4 regions of the Actinomadura sp. NPDC049753 genome follow, and region 4 is predicted to be linked to each of the others. Evidence: riboswitches for the same ligand, from Rfam matches in the RefSeq annotation. Region 4 holds a riboswitch; each other region holds the start of a gene.
The links. Region 4 has a riboswitch for cyclic di-AMP ahead of AB0K37_RS16540 (hypothetical protein). Riboswitches for the same ligand answer to the same signal wherever they lie in the genome.
Positions count from the first base shown of each region.

Region 1: linked by a shared signal. The riboswitch ahead of AB0K37_RS24405 (CHAP domain-containing protein) and the one ahead of AB0K37_RS16540 (hypothetical protein) in region 4 are both predicted to bind cyclic di-AMP.
Region 2: linked by a shared signal. The riboswitch ahead of AB0K37_RS33595 (NlpC/P60 family protein) and the one ahead of AB0K37_RS16540 (hypothetical protein) in region 4 are both predicted to bind cyclic di-AMP.
Region 3: linked by a shared signal. The riboswitch ahead of AB0K37_RS06355 (CHAP domain-containing protein) and the one ahead of AB0K37_RS16540 (hypothetical protein) in region 4 are both predicted to bind cyclic di-AMP.

Region 1 covers NZ_JBFARL010000101.1:16,181-19,852, reverse strand. Annotated here, with positions in the region: gene AB0K37_RS24410 (NlpC/P60 family protein) at 1-383, shown strand, start outside; cyclic di-AMP (ydaO/yuaA leader) riboswitch at 879-1,077, shown strand; cyclic di-AMP (ydaO/yuaA leader) riboswitch at 1,202-1,374, shown strand; gene AB0K37_RS24405 (CHAP domain-containing protein) at 1,384-2,217, shown strand; gene AB0K37_RS24400 (hypothetical protein) at 2,257-3,522, shown strand; gene AB0K37_RS24395 (M48 family metallopeptidase) at 3,519-3,672, shown strand, end outside.
Region 2 covers NZ_JBFARL010000194.1:5,189-8,860, reverse strand. Annotated here, with positions in the region: gene typA (translational GTPase TypA) at 1-1,416, opposite strand, end outside; cyclic di-AMP (ydaO/yuaA leader) riboswitch at 1,608-1,739, shown strand; gene AB0K37_RS33595 (NlpC/P60 family protein) at 1,747-2,763, shown strand; gene AB0K37_RS33590 ((deoxy)nucleoside triphosphate pyrophosphohydrolase) at 3,282-3,668, opposite strand.
Region 3 covers NZ_JBFARL010000014.1:38,768-42,439, reverse strand. Annotated here, with positions in the region: gene AB0K37_RS06370 (alpha/beta hydrolase) at 1-132, shown strand, start outside; gene AB0K37_RS06365 (TetR/AcrR family transcriptional regulator) at 183-782, opposite strand; gene AB0K37_RS06360 (DsbA family protein) at 896-1,534, shown strand; cyclic di-AMP (ydaO/yuaA leader) riboswitch at 1,927-2,075, shown strand; gene AB0K37_RS06355 (CHAP domain-containing protein) at 2,090-2,779, shown strand; gene AB0K37_RS06350 (hypothetical protein) at 2,969-3,672, shown strand, end outside.
Region 4 covers NZ_JBFARL010000053.1:21,675-25,346, forward strand. Annotated here, with positions in the region: gene hpnH (adenosyl-hopene transferase HpnH) at 1-724, shown strand, start outside; gene AB0K37_RS16540 (hypothetical protein) at 810-1,544, opposite strand; cyclic di-AMP (ydaO/yuaA leader) riboswitch at 1,554-1,692, opposite strand; gene AB0K37_RS16545 (MFS transporter) at 2,036-3,508, shown strand.

The DNA of each region.
Region 1 (3,672 bases), on a different contig from region 4:
CCGGCGGCACCTACAACGGCCCGGCCAGCGGCCCGGCCCGCGCGGCGCTCGACTTCGCCTACGCCCAGCTCGGCAAGCCCTACTCCTACGGCGCCGAGGGCCCGAGCTCCTACGACTGCTCCGGCCTGACCATGAAGTCCTGGGCCGCCGCGGGCGTCGGCATCACCCGCACCACCAACTCCCAGTACGCCGCGACCAAGCGGGTGGCCAAGAGCAACCTGCAGCCGGGCGACCTGGTGTTCTTCAGCAACCTCGGCCACGTCGGCCTCTACGTGGGCGGCGGCAAGATGATCCACGCCCCGCACACCGGCGACGTCGTCAAGATCAGCGACATCACCTCCGGCTACTACCTGAGCAACTACTACGGCGCCGGACGTCCCTGACGCACCGCCCAGAACCCCCGCCCCACGGGCGGCATCGGGCCTCCATCGACAACGGACCAGGCTTGACCTGGTCCGTTGTTGATTTTGGGGGGGTTTGCCTTCTTTTGGGGTTTTGGTACCTTTGCACCACTCACGGCGCCCTCCAGACGCCGTGGACCCGCGGCGCCCACCCGGCGCCCCGGCCCCACGCGGCGCATCCAGCACCCGCGTGACGGCGGCGCGAGCCACGCGCCGCTCCCCCAAGGCGGCACGCCCCACGTGCCGTCCCGCGGCGCCCGAAGGCGCCGCACGGTCTCGACGCAGACCCGGCCGACCCCGTCCCACCGTGCGCACGCCGCAGCGTGCATGGCGCTGAGCGCGCAGCCGCGGTGACCTACACGGGGCAGGCCCCGGACGGTCCCCGGAGACGGGCCGCCGTCCGCCACAACACAAGGCGCCGCTCGTTCGCACGCGGGAGACAGGTCCCGCGCCGGGCCCCATCTCGCCCCCAGGATCGCAGCGGCAGCGCCGAATCCGCCTCAGCGCGGAACCGGGGACCCATCTGCGCCGGAGTCCGGAGAACCTCTCCGGACGGGCATTCCGGCACCCGGGGTGAATCGGCGCGTCTCTCCCGGCAGTCCGGTGAGAGCCGCCGTAGGGCCACTTCCACGCCCGAACCCGTCAGCTAACCCGGTAGGCGTCTGGAAGAGAAGGAGTGAATCCCGCAGCGTTACCTGGGGCGTGGCCGCCACGCGGCCGCGCCCCCACCCCCCTTTCACTCGGCGGGCGCTCACGCGCCCGCCGAGATTCCCCATCAGAACCGGCGTGCCCGCCCCCCGGGCACGTCACCGCCGAATCCGCGGACCGCCGTGCCCCCGCATGCGCGGCCGCCGTGGAACCGGGGACCCACTGCGTCCTTTTCGGGGTGAATCGGCCTGCCTTCGCGGGCCGTAGGGCGGCTTCCACGCCCGAACCCGTCAGCTAACCCGGTAGGCGGCATGGAAGTCGAGGAGATCCCCCCGTGCCACGCGCGCACTGCAAGAAGACCCCCGGCAGGCATCGCAAGCCGAACCCCCTGTCCCTCACTTGGCGGACGACCGGCGGCGTGATCGTCGGCGCCGCCGTGCTCGGCACCGCCGCCGCCACCGCGCAGGCGTCGGTCCTGCCGTTCGGTTCCACCCCGGCGAGGTCCGCCGCCGCGGCCGACCTGGCCCCCGGCCTGACGGCGCACGGCGGCCCGTCCGGGCGCACGTCCGAGCACGAGTCAGGGACCGCCGGTTCGAAGGCCCCGGCGAAGAAGGACCGGCCCGAGCAGCCGAAGGCGAAGACCTCCGGAAAGGCCGCCGCGAAGACCGCCGCGAAGCCGCGCCCCACCGCCGCGCAGGCCATCGAGCTCGCCCGCTCGCAGGTGGGCGTCGAGGAGGACGGCGGCGGCGAGACCAAGTTCCAGGAGTGGTACATGGCCACGTCCCGCGCACAGGAGACCCTCGCGCGCGACGGCGGCTCCCTCAGCGGCTACGGCGACGCGAACTGGTGCGACATGTTCGTCTCCTGGGTGGGCGAGCAGATCGGCTTCAGCGACCAGGTCGGCAGCGACGCCTGGACGGTCGCCCACGCCCGCTGGTTCCAGGAGCACGGCCGCTGGGGCACCGAGCCGAAGCCCGGCGCGATCGTCTTCTTCGCGTGGGACGGCGGCGAGTCCGTCGACGACATCGAGCACGTCGGCATGGTGGTCAAGAAGGTCGACGACGGCACGATCGAGACCGTCGAGGGCAACACCGACAACGCCGTCCGGATAAAGGAACGTTCCACAGACGTCGTCGTCGGCTACGGCTACCCGGACTACCGGTCGTGACGGCACCCCCCGCCCCGCGCCCTGCATAGGATCGCGCCCATGGAGGAAGGCCCCGGGCAGGAAGCCCCCGTGACGCGGCGCCGGGTTCTCGCCCTCGGCGCGGGCGGGTTCGCCGTCCTCCTCGCCGGAGGGGCCGGCCTGGCCGGCTCGCGCTCCGGCGGCGGGGCGGCGGACGCCGGCGCGCCCGGCTCCCCGTCCGCCGGGACGTTCAGCCCCTCCATGGCCGCCGCCGTCCTCGCCAATCGCGCCGACGCCGTCCGCGAAGGCGACCGCATGGCGTTCCTCGCCACGGTGGGCAACGCCCCCGCCGCCTTCCAGGACACCCAGTCACGCATGTACGGGAACCTCCGGAAGCTTCCCCTGGAAGGCTGGCGGGAGCGCGTCGTCGGCACCGAGGCCGTGGACGGCGAGACCGCCGTCGTCCGCGTCGAGGCGCGCTACAGGCTGCGCGGCTTCGACCGGAGCGACGTGGCCCGCACCCGCTACCTCACGCTGGCCCCGCGGGGCGGGGCGTGGACGATCGTCGGCGACGGGACGTCCCGCGGCCTCGCCGACGACACCGACATCTGGGACTGCGGCCCCCAGACGGTGGTCAGGGGCCGCACGAGCCTGGTCATCGGCGACGGCGCCGGCCTCGACGGCATCGCCCGGCGGCTGGACGCGGCCGTCCCGGCCGTGACGTCCGTGGTCGGCACGGGGTGGGCGCGGCGGGTCGTCGCGCTCGTCCCCGCCGACGCGACCGTCGCCTCCGCGCTCGCCGGCCCCGGGCAGAGCCTCGGCCAGATCGCCGCGCTCGCCGCCGTCGCCCCGGCCGCCGGGGGCGGCCGCGGCGAGGACCGCGTCATCGTCTCCCCCGGCACCTTCGGCCGCCTCAACGAGCTGGGCCGCGACGTGGTCCTCGCCCACGAGCTGACCCACGTCGCCACCGGCGGCGCCCGCGACGGGCGCACCCCGCTGTGGCTGATCGAGGGCTTCGCGGACTACGTCGGCTACCGGCGCGTCAAGATCAGCACCCGGTCGGCGGCGGGCGAGCTGCGCCGCGAGGTCTCCGCCGGGCGCGCGCCCTCCGCGCTGCCCTCCGCCGACGCGTTCGCCGGCGGCTCCCCCCGCCTCTCCCAGGCCTACCAGGAGGCCTGGCTCGCCTGCCGGATGGTCGCCGACCGGTACGGTGAAGCGGCGCTGGTGCGGCTCTACCGGGCCGCCGGGCGTGCCCCGGAGGCCGCGGCGCTGCGCGACGTGCTCGGCCTGACGCGGGAGCGCTTCACCGAACTGTGGCGCGACTACGTGAAGGAGGAGCTCGCATGAGCGAGGCGGAGACCGACGAGGACCGCGCCGGGGACGGCGCCGCCGGAACGCCCGGCGCCGCCCCCGCGCGCCGGCCCCGGATCGCCGCCGCCGTCACCGCCGCCGTGCTCTTCGCCGGGGTCGCGACCGTGCTCGCGAAGACCACGCCGT
Region 2 (3,672 bases), on a different contig from region 4:
GGTGCCGCGCGTCTCGGTCATGAACTCGGTGCGGAACCCGATCAGGCCGCGGGCCGGGACGAGGAACTCCATCCGGATCCAGCCCGTCCCGTGGTTGGTCATGTGCTCCATGCGGCCCTTGCGGACCGCCATCAGCTGCGTGACGGCGCCGAGGTGCTCCTCGGGGATGTCGACGGTGAGCCGCTCGACCGGCTCGTGCTTCTTGCCGTCGATCTCACGCGTGACGACCTGCGGCTTGCCGACGGTCAGCTCGTAACCCTCGCGGCGCATGTTCTCGACCAGGATCGCCAGGGCCAGCTCTCCGCGGCCCTGCACCTCCCAGGCGTCGGGGCGCTCGGTCGGCAGCACCCGGATCGACACGTTGCCGACGAGCTCGCGGTCGAGCCGGTCCTTGACCATCCGGGCGGTGACCTTGGTGCCCTTCTCGCGGCCCGCCATCGGCCCGGTGTTGGTGCCGATCGTCATGGAGATCGCGGGCTCGTCCACCGTGATCAGCGGCAGCGGGCGCGGGTCGTCCGGGTCGGCGATGGTGTCGCCGATCATGATGTCGGGGATGCCGGCGATGGCGATGATGTCGCCGGGCCCGGCCTCGTCCGCGGGCTTGCGGGTGAGCGCCTCCGTCATCATCAGCTCGGTGATCTTCACCCGGTCGACGCTGCCGTCATGCCGGCACCAGGCGACCTGCTGGCCCTTCTTGATCGTGCCGGCGTGCACCCGGCACAGCGCGATCCGGCCGAGGTAGCTGGACGCGTCCAGGTTCGTCACGTGCGCCTGGAGCGGCGCGTCGGGGTCGTAGGACGGCGCGGGGATCGTCTCGGTGATGACCTTGAACAGCGGCTCCAGGTCGTCGCTGCCGGGCATGGCGCCGTCGGCGGGCTTGTCGAGCGAGGCCCGCCCGGCGCGGCCGGACGCGTACACGATCGGGAAGTCGATCTGCTCCTCGTCGGCGTCGAGGTCCATGAACAGCTCGTAGGTCTCGTCCACGACCTCGTCGATGCGCGCGTCGGGGCGGTCGGTCTTGTTCACGACCAGGATCACCGGCAGCCGCGCGGCGAGCGCCTTGCGCAGCACGAAGCGGGTCTGCGGGAGCGGGCCCTCGCTGGCGTCGACCAGCAGGACGACGCCGTCCACCATGGACAGGCCGCGCTCGACCTCGCCGCCGAAGTCGGCGTGCCCCGGGGTGTCGATGATGTTGATCGTCAGACCGTTGTGCAGGACCGCGGTGTTCTTCGCGAGGATCGTGATCCCCTTCTCGCGCTCCAGGTCGTTGGAGTCGAGCACGCGGTCGTCGACGTCCTGGTTCTCGCGGAAGGCCCCGGACTGCCAGAGCATGGCGTCGACCAGCGTCGTCTTGCCATGGTCGACGTGGGCGACGATCGCGACGTTACGGAGGTCGTCGCGCGTGGAGATGGGCATGCGGGTTCGCCTTGCGTGAGAGTTCGGGAGTCGCCGCAGACGTGCGGCCGTACCCATTCTACTTGGCCGTGCGTACCACCCACTCCGAGTCGTTCGCCCCACCGCTCACACGGACCTCGATTGGCCAACTTTGCGCATCCTTTGTAATCTGCCCGAGATCCGGTCGTCCGGAGTCCCGCCCCCAGGGGACTGCGGCCGGAACGCCGAATCTCCCGCGGGAGAACCGGGGACCCACCACCCTCGGGGTGAATCGACGCTCGTCGTAGGGCGACTCCTGGCCCGAACCCGTCAGCTAACCCGGTAGGCGTACGAGGAGAGGAGAACACCGGCTTGGCTCCGGATTCCCCCCGGCGGCGTCGCGTTCTGCCCACCGCCACCGCCACCCTGCTCCTGATCGGCCTCGGCGCCACCGCGCCGGACCTCGCCCACGCCGCCCAGCCGTTCCGGCCAGCCTCCGCGCCCTCGGCGCCGAGCCCCACGCCGACGACGGAGAAGGGCCTGCGCAAGAGCCTCGACGCGCTCAACGAAGAGGCCGAGATCCTCACGGAGAAGTTCAACAAGGCCCGCGTCGAGTTCAACAAGGCCCGCAAGGCCGAGCGGGACGCCACCCGGGAGGCCGAGCGGCTGCGCGCCCTCGCCGAGCCCGCCCGCCAGAAGCTCGGCAGCCTGGCCGCCGCGAACTACATGGCCGGCGGCCCCGACGTCCTCTTCGGCTCCGGCGCCTCCGCCGAGGGGCTGTCCGACCGCGCCTACCTGGCGCAGAGCCAGGCCACCGCCGTCCTCGCCCTGAAGAAGCAGATCGACCAGGCCGACGCCGCGGAGCGCACCGCCAAGGCGAAGACCGCCCAGGTCAAGAAGGCCTGGGACGACGCCAAGCAGGCGCGCGAGGCCGCCAAGGCCAAGGTCTCCGAGGTGATGAAGCGCCTCGACAAGCTGACCACCACCCACGCGAGCGACCCGCGCACCGGCCTCAGCGCCACCGTGAAGGGCTCCGACCTGCCCGCCAAGATGGCCCGCAAGGCGCTCACCAAGCTCGGCTCCCCGTACGTGTGGGCCGCCGCCGGACCGAGCAGCTTCGACTGCTCAGGCCTCGTCGTCTGGGCCTACGCCCAGGTCGGCAAGCCCGGCCTCCCGCACTACACCGGCGACCTGTTCGCCATGGGAACGAAGGTCTCCCGCGGCGCCCTCCGCTCCGGCGACCTGGTGTACTTCGGCAGCAACCTGCACCACATGGGCATCTACCTGAGTGACGGCAAGTACCTCCACGCCCCCCAGACCGGCGACGTGGTCAAGATCTCCAAGCTCTCCGACCGCTCCGACTTCGCAGGCGCGAACCGTATTTCTTAGCTTCTTTCTCCTCCTTCGGGCCTGGCGGCCCTCCATCGTCGAAAAAAGCGGGGCGATCGCTGGCATCGCTCCGTCTCGCCTGGCGGCTCGCTGCGCGATCAGGTTCTCGCAAGCTCGAACCTGCCTTCGGACGCGATCGCAACCTTGAGGTCGCGGCGGGGTTGCGGCGGGGGCTGAGGTTGTCGCACTGGACGGTTCTGTCGTCGTATCGACGTGCTTCCTCCTCGTGCCCTCAGGACGTTGCGGGGTTGCTGTGATGGCTGAGGTTGTCGCAGTGGAGGGCTTCTGCCGTCGGCTAGAGGCGCTTCCCACGTCGTTGCTGCGGGCGTGCGGGCGGGCTTGGGCGGCGCGGCAGTAGGTGCTGCGCAGGGGCCCGCGAGTGCGTGGACACTCCGGCGGTCCACCGTCGCTTTCTGAGGGCCTCCGTCGGGGGCAGTGCGGGCGATCGTCGGAGGTCGGCACGCTCTGCGCTTCGCTCCGAGCTGGTCGCTGGGGACGGTGGCCCGAGCCCGGGTTGGCTAGGTGAGGCCTTCGGTGGCCAGGAGGTCTACTACCGGGCGGTCGCCGGGGAGCCAGTCGACGTCGTGGAGCTCTGAGGGTGCCAGCCAGCGGAGTTCCAGGTGCTCCAGGGCTTGCGGCTCGCCTTCCGCTAGCTCGGCCGTCCAGACGCGGAGGACGGCGCGTTCGCTGAGGCGCCAGTCGCCGCCCACTCGGCGGCCCAGGCGGACTTTCACGGCGAGTTCCTCGTGGCACTCGCGCACCAGGGCGTCCTCGTCCGACTCTCCGGGGTCGACCTTGCCGCCGGGAAGCTCCCAGCCGCCCGCCATGTGCGGCGGCTCGGCGCGCTGGGCGGCCAGCAGCCGCCCCTCCGCGAGGATCGCCGCCCCCACCACCACGAGATCGATCGCG
Region 3 (3,672 bases), on a different contig from region 4:
CTGCTCGCTGACCGCATCCCCGACGCCCGGCTACACCTGATCCCCGATGCGCGGCATGCCTACTTCGAGGAGTACCGCACCCACGCCAGCCCCCTCGTCCTGGACTTCCTCACCACCGCGCACAAACCGTGAGCGCCTGCGCAGGCGGCATGTGCGAGGGCGGCCGGAACTAATGGGGCCTGCTACTGAGCGGGTGTGCCGGCCGATGGGGCGAGGCCGGTCATTGCGAGGTCGACGATGGCGCTGATGTGCTCGGCGTCGGCCATGCGGGGGGTGAGCAGCCGCCGGTAGTAGGCGGCGCCGTAGAGCAGTTCGGTGACGAGGACCGGGTCGGCGTCGGAACGGACCTGGCCTTTGCGCTGCGCTGCCCGGATGCGTTCGGCGGCGGCGCCCGCCAGGTGACCGATGAAGTTGTCCCACAAGGCCTGGTGGAGGTCCGGGTCGTGTTGGGCTTCGCCGATCAGTGCGCGGTAGTGCGGGAAGACGTGCGGGTCGCCGAGGATGCGAGAGGCCGCCGCCATCTGTGCCTTGATATCTGCGACGAAGTCCCCGGTGTCGGGGAAGGTCGCGTCCATCTTCCATGTGGACAGGAGGCCGTCCAGCAGCACGGCGGCCTTGGACGGCCACCAGCGGTAGATCGTGTTCTTTCCGACGCCGGCGCGGGCGGCGATGCCCTCGATGCTGACCTTGCGGTACCCGACCTCCTCGCAGAGGTCCATGGCGGCCTTGATGACGGCGTTGGCGGCCTCTTCACTTCGGCGCTCAGGACGTCTGGGTGACATGAGGACAGCATAGCCTTCAGGCGGCACGGAACGTTCCGTATTGACGAGGGGAACGGCGGCGGGCATGCTGAGGCGGCACGGAACGATCCGTGCCGCCATTGAAGGACGAACCCATGAAAGTTGAGTTCACCCACGACATCGCCTGCGTCTGGTCGGCGCTCGGCTACGTCCGCTTCCAGCGGGCCGCCGAGGAGCACCGTGCGGGTGGCGGCGAACTGGAGGTCGTCTTCAGGCCGTACCGGACCGCGGTCTCGCCAGAGGAACCGCCGCCGAGCCGTGGACATCTCCATCTCGTGCCCGCCGCGCGGGTCGAGCAGGTTGCGCGGGCGGCGGCGGCCGACGGCCTGGCGGTGAACCTTGACCGGATCGTGCCCGCCCCCACCGCCGACGCCCACCGGCTCATCGCGCTGGCGGCCGCGCACGGCGCCGCCGAGGACATGACCGCCCGCCTGTACCGCGCCTACTTCAGTGACGGTCTGGACCTCGGCGACGCGAACGTGCTGCGGGGCTTGGCGTCCGCGGCCGGCGTCAGGTGGGACGGCGGGAAAGACGGCGAGCGGCCCCGCGCGGAACCGGCGCGATCCGCTCGCGCGTCCGACCCGCGAGTGCCGGTCTTCCGGTTTCCGGACGGGACGGTCCTCGTCGGAGCCGTGTCGCTCGCCACGCTGAGGAGTGAGTTGATGAGGGCCGACTCGCCGCGCCGACGCTCCAGCAGGAACGCTCACCCGAGTTCTGCTCCGGCGCGACTATGAGGTGGAAGAGTTCCGTGATCTGCCTCCGCGCTCGGCGGTCGGCGCTCGGTCAGCTCAGATCCGTACCTTCAAGGCGACTGGCCATGTAATACACACGAATTAAAGGCAACGGGGGAGCGCTCGGGTGTGATCGTCTTCCTCTGGGGGGAGGGGCGGACAAAAAATCTTGGTTCGGTTTGACTGGACCGCAGCCCCTACGTTGAGGGAGTTTTGGGGAGGCTTTACAGGTCAGCAGGGTCTTTGGGGTGTGCTTGACGAAATATGGGCCCGCTTGAACCTGTTGTGGGTGTGTGACCGACGGGGAAGCCCGTCCGGAGCGCCCGACCAGATCATGAAGGGCGCGTCGAGTCCCTGATCATCAGGACGGCCGATCAAGGCACGTCCGCCGCCGAGTCCGCAGAGCGCCGATCACGGCCAGCGGAGCCGGGGACCCACCGAAACACCGGGGTGAATCCGCACTCCCGCCATGCGCGGGGCCGCGGTAGGGCTACTTCCATGCCCGAACCCGACAGCTAACCCGGTAGGCGGACTGGAAGACCTCAGGAGAACCTTCGCATGACCGCTCGTACCTTCGACCTGACCAAGCGCATGGGCACCCGCGTCGCCGCCGGAGCCGTCCTCTCCCTGGCGAGCGCGTTCGGCCTCGCCTCCCTGGCCCCGTCCGCCCAGGCGGACACCAAGCCCGCGAACACCGTGCAGGTCGCCGCCGCGCCCCAGGCCGGCACCAACGGCGCCAAGACCGCAGGCCAGAGCGCCAACGCCGGCGCCTCCGCGCAGGACGTCATCAAGCTCGCCCGCACGCAGGTCGGCACCCACGAGGACGCCTCGGGCAACAGCAAGTTCAACGACTGGTACGTCGGCTCGCCCCTGGGCGAGCAGAACGCCCACCGCATCGGTTCCAAGAGCGCCTCGGTCTACAAGGGCCAGTCTTGGTGCGACATGTTCGTGTCCTGGCTGGGCCAGCACACCGGCACCAAGGGCATGGGCGCCGACGCCTACACCGTCAGCCACGCCAAGTGGTTCAAGAAGACCGGCCGCTTCGGCCAGACCCCGAAGCCCGGCGCCGTGGTCTTCTTCGCCTGGAACGGCGGCGGCATCAAGGGTGTCGAGCACGTCGGAATCGTCGTCAAGGACAACCACGACGGCACCATCAACACCATCGAGGGCAACACCGGTGACGCGGTGAAGAAGAAGGTCCGCGACACGTCCACCGTCGCCGGCTACGGCTACCCCCAGTACCGGTAAGCCGGGGCCGCTCAGCGGCCCCTCGCCCCGCACCGTCCAGTGGTGCTTCCCCCCTTCTCCCTCCCCCGCGCAATCACACCCACGTCGCGAGCACGCCCACGTGCCGTGCGCCGGATCCGTCATGCCCGAACGGCGGGCCTTACGCCGAAGGCGTGACCCGGCGCCCGGACCACCGAGCAAAGGATGAACATGCAGCAGCGAGTCCTCGACAAGGCCCTCATCGGTACCGCCCTCGCGGGCATGCTGGTCGCGGGCGTGGCGGCCGGGACCGCCCATGAGGCCGCGGCGGACGAGCCGACGGCGCACAAGGTCACCGCGCAGCAGGTCACCGGGCAGAAGGCCATGGGGCAGCAGGTCACCGGGCACAAGGCCACGGGGCGGCAGGTCACCGGCCATCAGGTCACCGGGCAGCAGGTGATCGAGCAGCAGGTGGCCGGGAAGAAGGTCACCGGGAAGAAGGTCACCGGGAAGCGCGACGCGAAGGTCCCCCGCCACACCGCCGGCAAGGTCGCTCCGAAGCGCCACGCCGTCCTGGCGGGCAGCACCACCGCGTCCTACTTCTGGGACGACGGCTCGGGCGTGAACGGCGACACGGGCGCCCCGGCGGGCGGCAAGCCGATGCAGAAGGGCCTGTTCGCCAGCCCGAGCTGGCCTCTGCACACCAAGGTGAAGGTCACCTACAAGGGGCGCAGCGTCACCGGCTTCGTCGGGGACCGCGGGCCGGGCGAGCCGTCGCACCGCGGCGTGATGCTCGACCTCGACACCTACACCTTCCGCCACCTGGTCGACGGCAAGAAGCCGAAGAGCAAGTACAACACGGGTACCTCGGCGGGCCACCTGAAGGGCGTCAAGTACGAGATCCTGTCCTGGGGCCACGGCGCCGGCAAGAAGGG
Region 4 (3,672 bases):
CGAGCTCGTCCGCCGCAGGAAGTTCGTCTTCCTGTGCACGAACGCGCTGCTCATCCCCAAAAAGATCGACAAGTTCGCGCCGTCGCCGTACTTCGCGTGGGCGGTGCACATCGACGGGCTGCGGGAACGCCACGACGCGTCCGTCTGCAAGGAGGGCGTCTTCGACGACGCCGTCGCGGCCGTCAAGGAGTGCAAGCGGCGGGGCTTCCGCGTCACCACCAACACGACGATCTTCAACACGGACACGCCGCAGACCGTCATCGACGTCATGAACTACCTCAACGACGACCTCCGGGTCGACGAGATGATGATCTCGCCGGGCTACGCCTACGACAAGGCGCCCGACCAGGACCACTTCCTCGGCGTCCAGGAGACGCGGGAGCTGTTCCGCAAAGCGTTCGGGGACGGCAACCGCAAGCGGTGGCGCTTCAACCACTCGCCCCTGTTCCTGGACTTCCTGGAAGGCAAGGTCGACTTCCCCTGCACGGCCTGGGCGATCCCGTCCTACTCCCTTTTCGGCTGGCAGCGTCCCTGCTACCTGATGTCGGACGGCTACGCGCAGACCTACCGGGAACTCCTGGACGAGACCGACTGGGACTCCTACGGAAGGGGACGCGACTCACGCTGCGCCAACTGCATGGCCCACTGCGGCTACGAACCCACGGCCGTCTTCTCGACCCTCGGCTCCCTGAAGGAGTCCTTGCGGGCCGTCCGCTCGGTCTGACCTCTCTCTCCGAGGCCCGTTCCGCCCGGCACCGGCGTCCCGCCGATGCCGGGCGTCTTCAGGGACGGCCTACTTGAGGGACGGCCTACTTGAGGGACGTCGGCCGGTACGCCTTGTACTCGTCGCCCGAGGAGAGCCCGTAGTCGAGCTTGCGGTGGTCGGTTCCGTACCGGCCGCGCTGCTCGTAGGCCCAGTACGACGAATGCTCCTTGTCGGCCCACTTCTCGAAGATGACGACGTGCCGGGTGGTGTTGCTGCCGAGGGCGTCCATGACGAGGTCGCCCTTTTTCAGCTCGGAGATCGTGATTCGCTCGGTGTACCGCGACGAGGTGAGGCCGACGGTGTTCGTCCCGGGCTTGGGCAGTCCCAGCGCCATGGACACGTAGCCCGAGCAGTCGGTGCGGTAGCCGTCGTGCGTGCTGGTCTGGCTGTAGGGGACCCGCTGGCCGGTGTGCGGATGCCAGGTCCTGGCCCGCGTGATGACCTTGGACCGCGCGTCCGGCTTCGGTTCGGCGGCCTGCTTCCGGGGCTCGGCCTTCGCCGGCGTCTCGGCCTTCGCCGGCGTCCGGGCCTTCTCCGGCGCCTTGTACTCCTTCTGGACCTGGGCCTGTGCTCTGACCTGCTCCTGCGGCGCCGCCTGCCGCGGCGCGGTCCGCTGCTGCGGCACGGTCTGGACGGCGGCGACCGTCTCGGTGGAGGCGTGCTGCAGGGTCGTCGGCATGGCCGCCGTCGCGCCGAAGACGGCGAGGCCCGTCAGCGTGACGGTGGCCCAGGGACCGGGCCGGAGAACGCGCGGCCGGTTGACGTGCTTGCCTTTCAAGGGGGGCTCCTTGCTTCCATGTGCCGCCTACCGGGTTAGCTGACGGGTTCGGACGTGGAAGTCGCCCTACGGCCTGAGCAGGCCGATTCACCCCAGTTCGGGTTGGGTCCCCGGCTCCGCGCCACGGCGGACTCGGCGGGTGCCGCTGGGAGACAGCGGCGCTGACGATGTGGGGCCCGATCGATGAGGGATCTCGGGCCTTGTCGCGCGGGGACGGTGCCCCGCACCACCGGGCTCGCGAACACCACGGTGGGACAAAACGCCTGGACGGCGTCTTGAAGGGGCAAAGCTACTGAAATCACCAAGAGACGGCAAGGTCGCGGGCGGTGATTCCGCAGCTCAGTGCCGTGCCGACCCGGCGGTCCGGCCGTCGTCGGCCGCCGGTGCGGGCGTGCCGGGAAGGCGATCGAGGCACGATCCACCCCTAGACGGAGAAGAAACCTCCAGTTAATATCCGGAGGAGAACCCTTCACTTAGAGGAGGTGGGTTCCATGACCGCCACCACGGCGCGGACCGCGTCCGGTCCGTCCGCGGGCGTCCCGAACCGGCGCTGGGCGGCGCTGGTCGTCATCGCCGTCGCCCAGTTGATGATCGCGCTGGACGCCACCATCGTGAACATCGCGCTGCCGACGGCCCAGCACGCGCTCGGCTTCGGCGACGCCGACCGGCAGTGGGTGATCACCGCGTACACCCTGTCCTTCGCCGGGCTGCTCCTGCTCGGCGGCCGGATCGCCGACCTGGTCGGGCGGCGCCGCAGCTTCCTGGCCGGGCTGGCCGGGTTCGCCGTCGCCTCGATGATCGCCGGGGCCGCGCCCGGCTTCGGGGTCCTCGTGGTCGGGCGCGCCCTGCAGGGGGCGTTCGCCGCGCTGCTCGCGCCCACCGCCCTGTCGCTGCTGGCGGTGACGTTCACCGAGCCCAAGGAGCGCGCGAAGGCGTTCGGCGTCTACGGCGCCGTGGCGAGCAGCGGCGCGGCGGTCGGGCTGCTGCTCGGCGGCGCGCTGACCCAGTACGCCGACTGGCGCTGGTGCCTCTACGTCAACGTCGCGATCGCCGCGGCCGCGGCGGTGGCGGGACGGATCGTCCTTCCCGCGCCGCCGGGCCTCCCCGGGGGCCGCGTCGACTGGATCTCCGCCGTCCTCGTCACCGGCGGCCTGGCGGCCGTCGTGTACGGCGCGGGCGAGGCCGCCCCGCACGGCTGGGACGCCTGGCGGACCACCGCGCCGCTCGCGGTCGGCGCCCTGGCGCTCGCCCTGTTCGCCGTGCGCCAGGCCAGGCACGCCGCGCCGCTGCTGCCGCTGCGGATCCTCGCCGACCGCGGCCGGGCCGGCGCCTACCTCGCGGTGGCCACCGCGGTCGTCGGCGCCTTCGGGGTCTTCCTCACGCTCACCTACTACCTCCAGGTGGTCGCGCACTTCTCCCCGATGCGCACCGGGCTGGCGTTCCTGCCGATGGCCGTCGCGAACTCCGCGAGCGGCTACCTCGTCGGCGCCCGGCTCACCCGGCGGGTGCCCGCCCGGCTGCTGATCGCCGCCGGCCTGCTCATCGCCGCGGCCGGGCTGGCCGTCCTGACCCGGCTCGACGCGGGCAGCGGCTACGCCACCGCCGTTGTCCCGGTCGAGGTCCTGCTCGGGATCGGCATGGGCGCCGTGTTCCCGCCGGCGTTCTCACTGGCGACCGCGGGCGTCTCCCCGCGCGAGGCCGGGGTCGCCGCCGCGGTCGTCAACGCCGCGTCCCAGATGGGCGGATCGATCGGGACCGCCGTCGTCAACACCGTCGCGATCGGCGCGACCGCGGGCTACCTGCGCGAGCACGGCCCGGCCGCCTCGCGGGCGGGCGCCCTCGTGCACGGCTACACCACCGCGGCGACCGTCTCGGCACTGGCCCTGACCACCGTGGCCGTCCTGGTGATGCTCCTCATCCGGACCCCGCCCTCCTCGGACGCGACCGACCATCCCTCCCAGTGACCGCAATGGCCGACCACCGTGCCGGAACCGCCGGGTCGAGGTCGGGGAGGCCGGTGCAGGTGCCGAGCCGACAGCGCGCCGGACGCGCCGCATGGAGATGGACGGCCCGCCACACCCCCGCATCGCCGTCAGCAGACCAGGCCGCCTGCGCCCGCGGCCGCGGG